Regions from separate parts of the Tessaracoccus sp. MC1865 genome, predicted to be linked through region 3. Evidence: predicted binding sites of a transcription regulator. Region 3 holds the regulator's gene; each other region holds the start of a gene.
The links. The regulator HrcA, encoded in region 3, represses chaperone genes, less so after heat shock. The targets are predictions, from matches to a motif close to TTGGCACTCGNNNNNNNCGAGTGCCAA.

Region 1 (4,422 bases), 610 kb from region 3:
CATTTTCGCGTTCATCCTCGTTGCCATCGGAGCGACGCTGGCCGTGGCCGCAGTGTCCTGGCTGCTCGTCAGCAGGCTCCTCAGACCCGTCGAGGAACTCCGTGAGGCCGCCGAGAGCATCGGTGAGAACGACCTCACCACGCGCGTCCCGGAACGCGGCAACGACGATCTGACAAGGCTTTCGGTCAGCATCAACCACATGCTGGACCGGCTCGAGACCTCCGTCGAGGGCCAGCGCCGACTGCTCGACGACGTCGGCCACGAGCTGCGCACCCCCCTCACCATCGTGCGCGGCCACTTGGAGCTGATGGACATCGACGATCCCTACGACATCCAAGAGACCCGCGAACTGGCACTGGACGAACTCGACCGGATGGGTGGCCTGGTGGGTGACCTCCTGACGCTGGCAAAGTCCCAGCAGAGCGATTTCGTGAAGCCGGAGTGGTTCTCGCTGGCCACGCTAACGGACCAGGTGCTCGAGCGTTCCCGCGGCCTGGGGGATCGCAGTTGGCGGCTGCGCAGCATCGAGTCCGCCGACGCCTGGCTCGATCCCGACCGGATCACGCAGGCCTGGCTGCAGTTGGTGGCCAACGCCGTCAAGTACTCCGAACCCGAATCCGCCATCACCCTGGCCTCCGAGCTGGTGCGCGGGGAGGTCCACCTCAGCGTCGAGGACCGCGGCATCGGGATCCACGAAGCCGATATCGAGAAGATCCGCACCCGCTTCGGCCGCGGTCGTGGGGTCTCGGAGAAGGCCGGCGCAGGTCTGGGCCTGTCCATTGTCGAAAGCATCGTCGAGGCGCACAAGGGACGCCTTAGCCGGAGCCGGAGCCGGAGCCGGAGCCCGAGCCTGCGCCCGAGCCCGAGCCCGAGCCGACACCGGCACCCTGGGTGCCCCCGGGTCGCAACAAGAAGAAGTAGCGACGCGCCTCAGGGCGCACCCCGCCCGTCCGTATCCCCACCCTCCGGCAGCCTGGTCGGGTGGGGGTGGATGAGTTGAGCAAATGAGATGGGTCAACGCCACGACACGCCGGTGTAACAGTGGGCGGATTCAATCGGTGGGTGCAACACCAACTAGTTTGGCCAGTTTCTCAGCAGGGGTCTCGTAATCCAAGCCCTTCCGGGGGCGGGTGTTGAGTTCGTACTCGGCCGCGGCGACTTCTGCGTCGGTGACACGGGTGAAGTCGGTGCCCTTGGGGAAGTACTGACGCTTGAGTCCGTTGCTGTTTTCGTTGGTGGGACGCTGCCACGGGGAGTGGGGATCACAGAAGTACACCTTGCAGGAGGTCTCGTCGGTGAATCGGTGATGGGCGGCCATCTCTACGCCCTGGTCCCAGGTCAACGAGCGCCACAGCGAAGCGGGTAACTCTCGGGCCATGATCGTGAGGATGTCGGTGACGGTGAAGGTGTCATGGACACAGACCCGCCGCATCATCGTGTACTTCGTGTGACGCTCATCGAGGGTGACCAGCGCGGAGCGTAGATCCGACCCGATGATCAGGTCACCTTCCCAGTGGCCTGGCACCCGCTTGTCGTCAGCCTCCTCGGGACGTTTCGCCAGGACCGCGTCCTCCCCGATCCAGCCCCGGGGTTTAGCAGGCAGCTTCGATCTCGGTCGACGTTTGCTGCGGCCCTGACGTAACGCCTTGTCAACCGTCAATTCGTGACGCAGTGACCCGGCGGTCTGGATGTAGAGCGCCTGGTAGATCGTCTCGTGACTCACCCACATGTCCTCCCGGTCAGGGAATTCGAGTTTCAACCGGCCCGAGATCTGCTCGGGAGAAATCACGCCGCTTCAACCGCTCGACCACCTCAGCACGCACCGCGCTACCAGGGGCCAGTTTCCCAGGCTTCGGCCGTTTCCGGGCCTGGTCGGCACGTGTCTGCGCGGGACGCCACCGGTACTTACCCTCAACGGATCCGCGTTGACGCTCCCGCCACACCGTCGAACGGGCCACCCCCAACTCGGCAGCGATCCACGTGTCACCACGTCCCTCGCTCAGCCGGATCGCGATCACCATCCGACCCGCCTGAGTCAGCCTGCCATTGCAATCGACCCAGTCCCCCTCGGGCACCCGACGCGGCTCCCGCGCCGCCCGCGGCCGCAGCTCGGGCACACCCCCGAGCCGCCCATGCTGCAACTTCACACCCTCGAGTTTGGCCCACCTCCACACCATCCCAGGCGAGATACCCAACCCCCGTGCGACTTCTCGCGCACTGAGCCCCTCAGCCAACCCGGCAAGGGCAACCCCACGCTTCTCCGCGACCGACACAACACATCCCCTTCAGCTCTGTTGCACTCACCCCCTGAACTCGCGGCGTGTCGCGGCCATGACCCCATCCAATTGCTCACGGGGGCCCCAAGCTCAGGCGGAGTCCGCGCCGAGGTTCCGCGAGGGGGTGTGCCGGGCACATCGGTCTTGGCACTCGGCTTGATTGAGTGCTAAAGCCGCGATAGTTTGGGGACTGGCACTCGACACCCTCGGGTGCTAACTGCCTAGGCGGCACCGCGACGACGCCCGGGTCCAACAGAAGAAGACATCTCAGCCGGTTTCGGCCGGAAGACACAAAGGAAGGTGTTTGACGTGGCAACCACGATCAAGCCTCTCGAGGACCGCATTCTGATCCAGCCCCTCGAGGCCACCCAGCAGACCCAGTCGGGCCTCTTCATCCCCGACACCGCCAAGGAAAAGCCCCAGGAGGGCAAGGTCATCGCCACCGGCCCCGGCCGCATCGACGACAAGGGCAACCGCATCCCCCTCGATGTCGCTGAGGGCGACGTCGTCATCTTCTCGAAGTACGGCGGCACCGAGGTCAAGTACGACGGCAACGAATACCTCCTGCTCAACGCGCGGGACATCCTCGCCGTCGTCTCCAAGTAAGGGCTGATTTCACCCATGGCAAAGATTCTCGCTTTCAACGAGGAAGCCCGCCGCGCTCTCGAGCGCGGTGTTGACGCACTCGCCGACACCGTCAAGGTGACGCTCGGCCCCAAGGGCCGCTACGTCGTCCTCGACCAGAAGTGGGGCGCCCCGACCATCACCAACGACGGCGTCACCGTCGCCAAGGAGGTCGAGCTCGACGATCCTTACGAGGATCTCGGCGCCCAGCTGGCCAAGGAGGTCGCCACCAAGACCAACGACGTCGCAGGTGACGGCACCACCACCGCCACCGTGCTCGCCCAGGCCATGGTCCACGCCGGCCTGCGCGCCGTGACCGCCGGCATCAACCCGGTCGGCCTCAAGCGCGGCATCGACAAGGCCGTTGAGGCCGTCGTCGAGCGCCTGCGTGAGAACGCCCGCGTGGTCGACACCACCGCCGACATGGCGTCGGTCGCCACCATCTCCTCGCGTGACGAGCAGATCGGCGAGCTCATCGCCGAGGCGTTCGACAAGGTCGGCAAGGACGGCGTCATCACCGTCGACGAGTCGCAGACCTTCGGCACCGAGCTGGAGTTCACCGAGGGCATGCAGTTCGACAAGGGCTACCTGTCGCCGTACATGGTCACTGACACGGACCGCATGGAAGCCGTGCTGGATGATCCGTACATCCTGATCAACAGCGGCAAGATCTCGTCGATGAACGAGCTGCTCCCGCTGCTGGAGAAGGTCATCGCCGCCAAGGGCACGCTGTTCATCGTGGCTGAGGACGTCGACGGCGAAGCGCTCTCGACCCTCGTGGTCAACAAGATCCGCGGCACCTTCACCTCCGTGGCCGTCAAGGCCCCGGCCTTCGGTGACCGCCGCAAGGCCATGCTCGAAGACATCGCCATCCTCACCGGTGGCCAGGTCGTCGCGCCCGAGGTCGGCCTCAAGCTCGACCAGGTTGGCCTCGAGGTGCTCGGCCGCGCCCGCCGCATCGTCGTCACCAAGGACGCCACCACCATCGTCGATGGCGCTGGCGAATCCTCCGAGGTCGACGGCCGCGTGGCCCAGCTGCGCGCCGAGATCGAGCGCACGGATTCCGACTGGGACCGCGAGAAGCTGCAGGAGCGGGTCGCCAAGCTCGCCGGTGGCGTGTGCGTGATCCAGGTCGGCGCCGCCACCGAGGTGGAGCTCAAGGAGAAGAAGCACCGCATCGAGGACGCCGTCTCGGCCACCCGTGCGGCCATCGAGGAGGGCATCGTCGCCGGTGGCGGCTCCGCCCTCATCCACGCCGGCGCGGTGCTCGCTGACGGCCTCGGCCTCGAAGGCGACGAGCTCGCCGGCGTGAACGTCGTGGCCAAGTCGCTCGCCGAGCCGCTGCGCTGGATCGCTGAGAACGGTGGCGAAGCAGGCTACGTCATCACCTCCAAGGTTGCCGAGATGGAGGTCGGTCACGGCTACAACGCCAAGATCGGCGAGTACCAGGATCTCGTTGCCAACGGCGTGATCGACCCGGTCAAGGTCACGCGCTCCGCGCTGGCCAACGCCGCGTCCATCG
Region 2 (4,422 bases), 920 kb from region 3:
ACTGCCTCGGTGGTGAGGAACAGCGCGGCGATCGACGCGGCGTTCTGCAGCGCCGAGCGGGTGACCTTGGCCGGGTCGATGATGCCGGCCTCGACCATGTTCTGGTACTCGCCGGTGGCGGCGTTGAGGCCCTCGCCCGCGGGGAGCGAGCCGACCTTCTCCGCCACGACGCCGCCCTCGAGGCCGGCGTTGAAGGCGATCTGCTTCAGCGGAGCCGAAGCAGCGGCGAACACGATCTGGGCGCCGATGGCCTCGTCGCCCGTCAGGCCCTCGACCGAAGCGAGCTTCGAGGCCTGCAGCAGCGCGACGCCACCGCCGGGGACGATGCCCTCTTCGACCGCAGCCTTCGCGTTGCGGACAGCGTCCTCAATGCGGTGCTTGCGCTCCTTCAACTCGACCTCGGTGGCCGCGCCGACCTTGATGACGGCGACGCCGCCGGCCAGCTTGGCCAGACGCTCCTGGAGCTTCTCACGGTCGTACTCGGAATCCGAGTTCTCGATCTCGCGACGGATCTGGGCCACCCGGCCTTCGATCTGCTCGGAGTCGCCGGCGCCTTCGATGATGGTGCACTCGTCCTTGGTGACGAGCACGGAGCGCGCCTGGCCGAGGAGGTCCAGGGAGACGGTGTCGAGCGACAGGCCGACCTCCTCGGAGACGACCTGGGCACCGGTCAGGATGGCGATGTCGGTCAGCATGGCCTTGCGGCGGTCGCCGAAGCCGGGCGCCTTGACGGCGATCGACTTGAACGTGCCGCGGATCTTGTTGACGATGAGGCCGGCCAGGGCCTCACCCTCGACGTCCTCGGCGATGACGAGCAGCGGCTTGCCGGACTGCATGACCTTCTCCAGCACGGGCAGGAGGTCCTTCAGCGACGAGATCTTGGAGTTGGCCAGCAGGATGTACGGGTCATCCAGCGTGGCTTCCATGCGCTCGGCGTCCGTGACGAAGTAGGGCGAGATGTAGCCCTTGTCGAAGCGCATGCCCTCGGTCATCTCGAGGTCGAGGCCGAACGTGTTCGACTCCTCGACGGTGATGACGCCTTCCTTGCCGACCTTGTCCATCGCCTCGGCGATGATCTCGCCGACGGTGGGGTCAGCAGCGGAGATCGACGCGGTGGCGGCGATCTGCTCCTTGGTCTCAACGTCGATGGCGAGTTCGCCGAGCTTCTCTACGATCGCCGCGACGGCGGTCTCGATGCCCTTCTTCAGGCCAACGGGGTTCGCGCCGGCCGACACGTTGCGCAGGCCCTCACGGACCATCGCCTGTGCCAGCACGGTGGCGGTGGTGGTGCCGTCGCCGGCGACGTCGTCGGTCTTCTTGGCGACCTCCTTGACGAGTTCGGCGCCGATCCGCTCGAAGGGATCCTCGAGCTCGATCTCCTTGGCGATGGACACACCATCGTTGGTGATCGTGGGGGCGCCCCACTTCTTCTCCAGGACGACGTTGCGGCCCTTGGGGCCGAGGGTGACCTTGACGGCGTCCGCAAGGGTGTTCATGCCGCGCTCAAGGTCGCGTCGTGCGGCCTCATTGAATTCAATCAGCTTTGCCATGGTGTTCGGGAGTCCTCCCGTCGATGGGGCGGCTAGCCCCGGGTGTCTTCAGATGTCAGGTTGAACTGCTGGTGCCCGCGACGGACGGCCCTTCCGGGCCTCACCGCAATTCGGTAGCACTCAAACGTGAGAGTGCTAACCCCATTATTAGCACTCTCCCCAAGGGAGTGCAAAGCTTCTGGGGCATCGGCTCACTAGAGTGAGCCCATGGACACGCCGCGGACCCTCAGGAACGTCGCCAACGCGCTCAATCTGTCCACCCCACTGGGGCTGGTCCTGGGCCTTGCCGGCCGTGGCCGGCCCCGCCGTCAGGGCCACCTGATCGTGTTCGAGCAGGTGAAGCTGCCGCTGGTCAACGCCAGCGCGATGACGGTGGGCGACGTCGTGCTGGTTCCCGGCAGGACGGTGGGCGAGGTCGAGGGGCGGATCCCTGACCTGCTCGCCCATGAGGAGGCGCATGCGTGGCAGTACGCCTACTGCCTGGGGTTGCCGTTCATCCCGCTCTACGTGATTGCGGTGGCCTGGTCCATGCTCCGCTCCGGGGACAGGGCCACGGCCAATCACTTCGAGGTACAGGCGGACCTGCTCAAGGGCGGCTACCGCGTGGGCACAAAACGCCCGCTGCGTGAGGGCCTGGCGGCGCTGAGGTTCCGTAGGTGACGGATCAGGCGTGGAGGCGGCGCGCCGAGCGCGCAGCCTGACGCTGGCTCCGCATGCGGCGCAGACGCTTCACGAGCAGCGGCCGGTAGGCCAGCGCGCGCGGGGTGTCGATCAGGGCGTTGAGTTGCTGGTAGTAGCGGGCCGACGACAGGGAGAAGCTCTCCATGATCGCCTGTTCCTTCGGCACCGCGGACGTGAACCAGCTGTCCTCAAAGTCGAGGATGGCGGCTTCGCGTTCGGTCAGGTCGACCGGCGTGTGCATGAGGGCCTCAGACATGACGGTCAGTTTAGCTGCAAACGACACCTGTGTCATTCAACTGCGGCAACACTGGTCCCAGTCCGAAGGTAGAGTCGCCTCTGCCCGCACACCACGTCCCTAGGAGCCGATCCCCGATGCGCCGACTCACCGGCCATGTCCAGCACTTCGCCTGGGGCAGCCACACGGCCATCCCGGGGATCCTCCGCCGCGAGCCCGACGACCGGCCATGGGCCGAGTACTGGCTGGGCACTCATCCGGGGGGCCACGCCTTCCTCGACGACGGGATGGCGTTGGCAACCCACGTCCAGGAGAACCCGGAGGTGGTGGGCGCCGCCGCCCGCGCCGAGTTCGGCGACAGGCTCCCCTATCTCATGAAGATCCTTGCCGCCTCCACCCCGCTGAGTCTGCAGGCGCATCCCTCGCGGCAGCAGGCCGAAGTCGGCTACGCCCGCGAATCGCTGTTGGGACTCCACCCGTCGGAGCCCACCCGGTCCTTCAAGGACGACTGGCCCAAGCCCGAGGCGATCGTCGCACTCACCCCGTTCGAGGGCCTCCTCGGCTTCCGCGACCCGCTGGAGACGGCCGGCCTGTTCGAGGCCCTCGGTGTCGCCGACGAACTGGCCTCCGTCATCGGCCCGCTGCGCGACCGCGCCGCCGCCCCTGCCCTGCAGGAGGTCTTCCTGGACGTCCTCTCGCTCGACGAGCGGCGGCACCTGGTCGATGTGGTGCTCGCGGCAGCCGTGAACCTCCTCGAGGCCCCGGGCGCGCTGGGCGAGTTCGCCCGCACCGCCGTCGAACTCGACGAGCACTTCCCCGGTGACCCCGGCATCCTCGCCGCGCTCCTGATGAACCGCTTCACACTGCAACCCGGCGAGGCCGTGGCGCTGGAGCCCGGCATCATGCACGCCTACCTCCGCGGCGTGGGCGTGGAGATCATGGCCAGTTCGGACAACGTGATGCGCGGCGGCCTCACCCAGAAGCACATCGACGTGGACGGCCTGCTGCAGGTGGTCCGCTTCGAGCCCCTGCAGCCCACCGTCCTCGTCGCCGAGGGCGCGGACGGCGTCTACGTCTACCCCACGTCGTTCCCGGAGTTCGAGCTGTGGCTGGTGTCCCCCGTCGACGGTTCCCACCTCCCGGTACCGCGCTCAGACTGCGGTCGCATCGCGCTGGTCACGGCGGGCCGGTTCGTGCTCCAGGGCGACGATGGCGACATGCACCTGGAATCGGGCGACAGCGCCTTCCTCGCCGCAGACGAGGACGTCACGGTGCACGGTGAGGGCCAGATGTTCGTGGCCGCATCGGGCGCCTGATTCGGAATTCCGCGCCCCGGCTTGGCACAATAGGGCCCACGCCTCCTTAGCTCAGCGGCCAGAGCGCTCGCCTTGTAAGCGAGTGGTCGAGGGTTCGACTCCCTCAGGAGGCTCTGATTCAATTGCGCGCATGACCCCTGAGCCCAGCAAGTGGACCCGCATGATCCAAGCGGATCCCGATCACTCCCGCCGTTACATCCAGCGCTTCCGGACCATGGCGGCGCAGGGCAACGACCTCGACGGCGAGGCCCGCACCGTCGACGCCATGGCGCAGCGAGGCTCCCGCATCCTCGACGCGGGCTGCGGCCCCGGCCGGGTGGGCGGCAGGCTTCACGAGCTCGGCCACACCGTCGTAGGGATCGACGTCGACCCGGCACTGATCGAGGCCGCCGGGCAGGACCACCCCGGCCCGACGTGGGTCGTCGGGGACCTGGCGGAGATGGACCTCCCGGCGCAGGGCATCGAAGCCAACTTCGACGTGATCGTCTCGGCCGGCAACGTGATGGGCTTCCTGGCCCCCTCCACCCGGGTTGACGTGCTGCACCGCTTCGCGACCCACCTGGCAGAAGATGGACGCGCCGTCATCGGCTTCGGCGCCGGCCGCGGCTACGACTTCCGCGACTTCCTCGCCGACTGCGCG
Region 3 (4,422 bases):
CTCGGCAGTGGCGATTGTCTGGGCGTCGGTGTCGTTCGACAAGAAGGTGGAGTTGCGCTGATAGCGTCGTCCGCCGTGGACAGATACGCGCGAGACGTCTTGGCACCGGGCTGGCAGAAGGCCCATCTGAAGCAGACCCGTGACGTGGCAGTCGAGCTTGACCAGGTGGTCGAGTTCGACGACTTCTGCGGCGCGGTGGTCGGCTGGGAGAACGGCCTCGTGGTGTTGGAGGACCGGCACGGCAAACGCCGCTCCGCCCCGTTCGGGCCCGGCTTCCTGCTGGAGGGCGAGCCCGTCGCGCTCCGGGCCCCGCTGCGGGGCGGGCCGGTCAGGCCCAAGTACACCGCCTCCGGCTCCAGGGCGAGCCAGGAGCGCGTCAAGGCCAAGGTCGCGCTGCCCAGCCGCATCTACGTCGAAGGCCGCCACGACGCGGAACTCATCGAGAAGGTGTGGGGGGAGGACCTCCGGCACGTGGGCGTCGTCGTCGAATACCTGGGCGGCATCGACGACCTGCCGCGCATCGTGCAGGACTTCGGGCCCGAGCCCGGTCGTCGGCTGGGCGTGCTGGTCGACCACCTGGTGCCCGGCTCGAAGGAGTCGCGGATCGCGGCCGAGGTCTACCGCGCCGGCCACCGCGACGTCGTCCTCATCGAGGGGCACGAGTTCATCGACATCTGGCAGGCCGTCCGCCCGGCCCGCATCGGCCGCAAGGCCTGGCCGGTGGTGCCCCGCGACGTCGACTTCAAACTCGGCACCCTCAAGGCCCTCAACCTGCCGCACGCGGACCAGGCGGACATCGCGCGCGGCTGGCAGGCGATCCTCGCGCGGGTCAGCAGCTGGCGCGACCTCGAGCCACAACTGAACACCAAGGTGGAGACCCTCATCGATTTCGTCACGCAGGACCACCTCGGCGCCTGACCCCGGACAGACCACTAAGGTAGGCGACATGGACACCGAAGGCATTCTGGGCCTGCTCAAGGAGACCGCTGCGGAGATCATCACCCCGCGGTTCAGGCTGTTGGCCGACACCGACGTCGACGAGAAGAAGCCCGGAGACCTCGTCACCGTCGCAGACCACGAATCCGAGGTGTACCTCACCCGCCGGCTGAAGGAAGCCTTCCCGAACGCCGTCGTCGTGGGGGAGGAGGCCGTCTTCGCGGACCCGTCGCTCCTCAAGGGCCTGGGCAACGCGGACCATGCCTTCATCATCGACCCCATCGACGGCACCCGGAACTTCGTCCACGGCCGCGACGAACACGGCGTCATCCTCGCCGAGGTCCGCGGCGGCGTCACCACCCGGGGCTGGATCTGGCAGCCGCAGACAGGCCGAGCCTATGTCGCCGAGCGGGGGGCCGGGGTACAGCTCAACGGCGGCCCCATCGAACGACGGCGCCATGACCGCCCGCCGCTGGGCGCCTCTTCCAAGCGCAAGCTCCGGGGCTTCGACGCCGACGGCAAGCTGAGCCCCGTGGTGCGCAGCCACTTCGCGTGCTGCTTCGACTACCCGGCCGTCCTCGACGGCACCTTCGACTTCATGTTCTACTCGAGCCTGCACCCGTGGGACCACCTCGCGGGGTCCTTGATGGTGGTGGAGAACGGCGGCATCAGCCGCACGATCGACGGCATGGATTACAGCCTCACCTCACGCTCGCGCGGTGGCCTGCTGGTCGCCGGCGACACGCTCAGCTGGATGGTGGCCCAGCAGAACTGGCCCATCATCTGAGGTTCGCGCTCAGATCAGGGGCAGGTGTCGCTTCGGCACGACGCCCTTGGCCCTCAGCTCGGCATAGGCCTTCGGGAGGGCCACGGCGAGCGTCTCGGCGGTGAAGGGCCACTCCGTGGCCGCCGCCGCGTCCTCCAGTTTCGTGCCCTGGTGGATCAGCATCTCGGTCTGGCCGTAGAGCATGCCGATCTCGGCGCGCTGGATGAACGCGTAGTCGCGGTCGACAACAGCGCCGTGGCCGGGCACGAACCGCGTCGTGGCGTTGGCGGCGCCCAGGACACCGTCGAGCACGGTGGGCCAGTTGCTCAGCGAACCGCGGTCGTCGATCTGCGGGTCCGAGCCCTCCTCCAGGAGGTCGCCGGCGAAGACGACGTTCTCGCCGGGCAGGAAGACCAGCACATCGTTGTCGGTGTGGCCCTCGCCGAAGTGCAGCGCCTCCACCCGCAGGTTGCCGAGATCCACCGCCAGCGCCATCGAGAACGTGCGGGAGACCGGAACAGCCGTGAGCTTCTCGTGCGCGATGGAGATGACCTCGCCCCCCATGCCGGCCAGGCCTTTGACGTGGTCGTGGTGATCGTGGGTCAGCAGGACGTGCGTCACTGGGACGCCGGCCAGCGCGGTGGCCGAGGCGAGGATCTCCGCACCCTGCTCGGGCGAGTTGCCGGTGTCGATCAGCATCGCCCCGGTCTCGCCCACGATCAGCCCGATGTTGACCCGGTGGGGTTCCACGGTGGTCACGAAGACGCGGTCGGTCACGGGGGTCCAGTCGAGTGTCATGATGCCCATCGTAGGGGCGGTACACTGGCACTCGGTAAACGAGAGTGCCAATGATTGGGCTGCTGCACCAAGTGTGGAGGTGACGTGATAGACGACCGCAAGTTCGACGACCGAAAGCTCGAAGTCCTGAAGGCAATCGTGACCGACTACGTGGCCAGTCGTGAGCCGGTCGGCTCGAAGGCCCTCGTGGAGCGGCACAAGCTTGACGTCTCGGCAGCCACCGTCCGCAACGACATGGCGGCGTTGGAGGAGGAGGGCTACATCACGCAGCCCCACACCAGCGCCGGCCGGATCCCCACAGACAAGGGTTACCGGCTCTTCGTCGACAAACTCGCGCGCATCAAGCCGTTGTCGGGGGCGGAACGCACCGCCATCACCACGTTCATGAACGGCACCGCTGACATCGACGACCTCGTGATGCGCACCGTCCGCCTCCTTGCCCAACTGACCCGGCAGGTCGCCATCGTGCAGTACCCCGTGGCGCAGCACGACGTCATCCGGCACATCGAACTGGTCTCTCTGACCGCCGAACGTCTGATGGTGATCGTCGTGCAGTCCTCGGGGCGGGTGGACCAGAGCGTCCTCGATGCTCCGGCGCTGGATGAGGCCCGTCTGCACGGTCTGCGGCAGAAGTTGGCCTCCGCGACGGTGGGCCGGGCCGCTGCGGATGCCGCCGACGCCCTGGTGAGGGTGCTCGACACCATCGCACCGGAGGACCGGGCGTTCTCCGCCCCGGTCGTCGCGACGGTCCTGGAAACCATCGCTGCCGAACCCGCTTCGCAGGTGGTGGTGGCCGGCGTCCCGAACCTGGCCGGCGCCGCCTTCGAGACCAACATGCGCCCCCTGTTGGAGGCTCTCGAGGAGCAGGTCGTCCTCATGCGTCTCCTCGGCGAGGCGGGCGGCGACGATGTCACCGTCCGCATCGGGCAGGAGAACACCGCCCAGGGGTTCCAGTCGACATCACTGGTGGCCTCCGGATACGGTGCCGATTTCCGGGCGGGCCTCGGCGTCGTCGGACCCACCCGGATGGACTACCCGTCCACCATCGCCGCGGTGCGCGCCGTGGCTCGTTACGTGAGCAGATTCCTCAACGAAGGCTGAACGCAAGAAATATGAGCAAGGATTACTACGCCATCCTCGGTGTCGAACGCGACGCAACCCCTGAAGGCATCAAGAAGGCCTACCGCCGACGTGCCATGAAGGTCCACCCCGACGTCGCCCACGAGGACGCCGAGGCCGCAGAGAAGTTCAAGGAACTCAGCGAGGCCTACGAGGTGCTGAGCGACCCGAACAAGCGTGCGGTCTTCGACCGTGGCGGTGACCCCATGGCGGGTGCGGCCGGTGCGGGCTTCTCGGGCTTCGGCGGCGGGTTCGCCGGTGGCTTCGACTTCACCAACCTCGTCGACGCCATGTTCGGCCAGGCCGGCAGCCGCGGGCCGCGTTCCCGCGTGCGCCAGGGCCAGGACGCGCTGGTGCGCGTCTCCCTGGAGCTGCACGAGGCAGTGTTCGGCGTGACCAAGCCGGTGAAGGTCGCCACCGCCGTCGTCTGCCCGAAGTGCACCGGCTCCGGCGGCGAACCCGGCTCTGAGCCGGTGACGTGCTCGACCTGTAACGGTAACGGCGACATCACCCAGATCCAGCGCAGCTTCCTCGGCGACATCCGCACCTCGCAGGCGTGCCCGACGTGCCGTGGCTACGGCACGATCATCCCGCGGCCCTGCGGCGAGTGTTCCGGTGAGGGCCGCGTGCGCACCACCCGCACCCTCCAGGTGAAGATCCCCGCCGGTGTCTCCACGGGCATCCGGATCCATCTCGAGGGCCAGGGCGAGGTGGGCCCGGGCGGTGGCCCCGCCGGCGATCTCTACGTCGAGCTGGCCGTCAACAGCCACGAGAGCTTCCGCCGAGACGGCGACAACCTCGAG

Region 1: the regulator HrcA is predicted to act here: its motif matches at 2,421-2,447, upstream of groES (co-chaperone GroES).
Region 2: the regulator HrcA is predicted to act here: its motif matches at 1,698-1,724, upstream of groL (chaperonin GroEL).

Annotation. Positions count from the first base shown of each region.
Region 1 is NZ_CP072596.1:906,627-911,048, forward strand. It holds gene J7D54_RS04065 (cell wall metabolism sensor histidine kinase WalK) at 1-1,000, shown strand, start outside; gene J7D54_RS04070 (IS30 family transposase) at 1,052-1,729, opposite strand; gene groES (co-chaperone GroES) at 2,586-2,882, shown strand; gene groL (chaperonin GroEL) at 2,898-4,422, shown strand, end outside.
Region 2 is NZ_CP072596.1:598,175-602,596, reverse strand. It holds gene groL (chaperonin GroEL) at 1-1,550, opposite strand, end outside; gene J7D54_RS02570 (hypothetical protein) at 1,758-2,210, shown strand; gene J7D54_RS02565 (DUF3263 domain-containing protein) at 2,215-2,487, opposite strand; gene manA (mannose-6-phosphate isomerase, class I) at 2,604-3,782, shown strand; tRNA gene J7D54_RS02555 (tRNA-Thr) at 3,823-3,895, shown strand; gene J7D54_RS02550 (trans-aconitate 2-methyltransferase) at 3,913-4,422, shown strand, end outside.
Region 3 is NZ_CP072596.1:1,519,702-1,524,123, forward strand. It holds gene J7D54_RS06975 (hypothetical protein) at 1-61, shown strand, start outside; gene J7D54_RS06980 (DUF3097 family protein) at 76-918, shown strand; gene J7D54_RS06985 (inositol monophosphatase) at 947-1,723, shown strand; gene J7D54_RS06990 (MBL fold metallo-hydrolase) at 1,733-2,500, opposite strand; gene hrcA (heat-inducible transcriptional repressor HrcA) at 2,588-3,601, shown strand; gene dnaJ (molecular chaperone DnaJ) at 3,613-4,422, shown strand, end outside.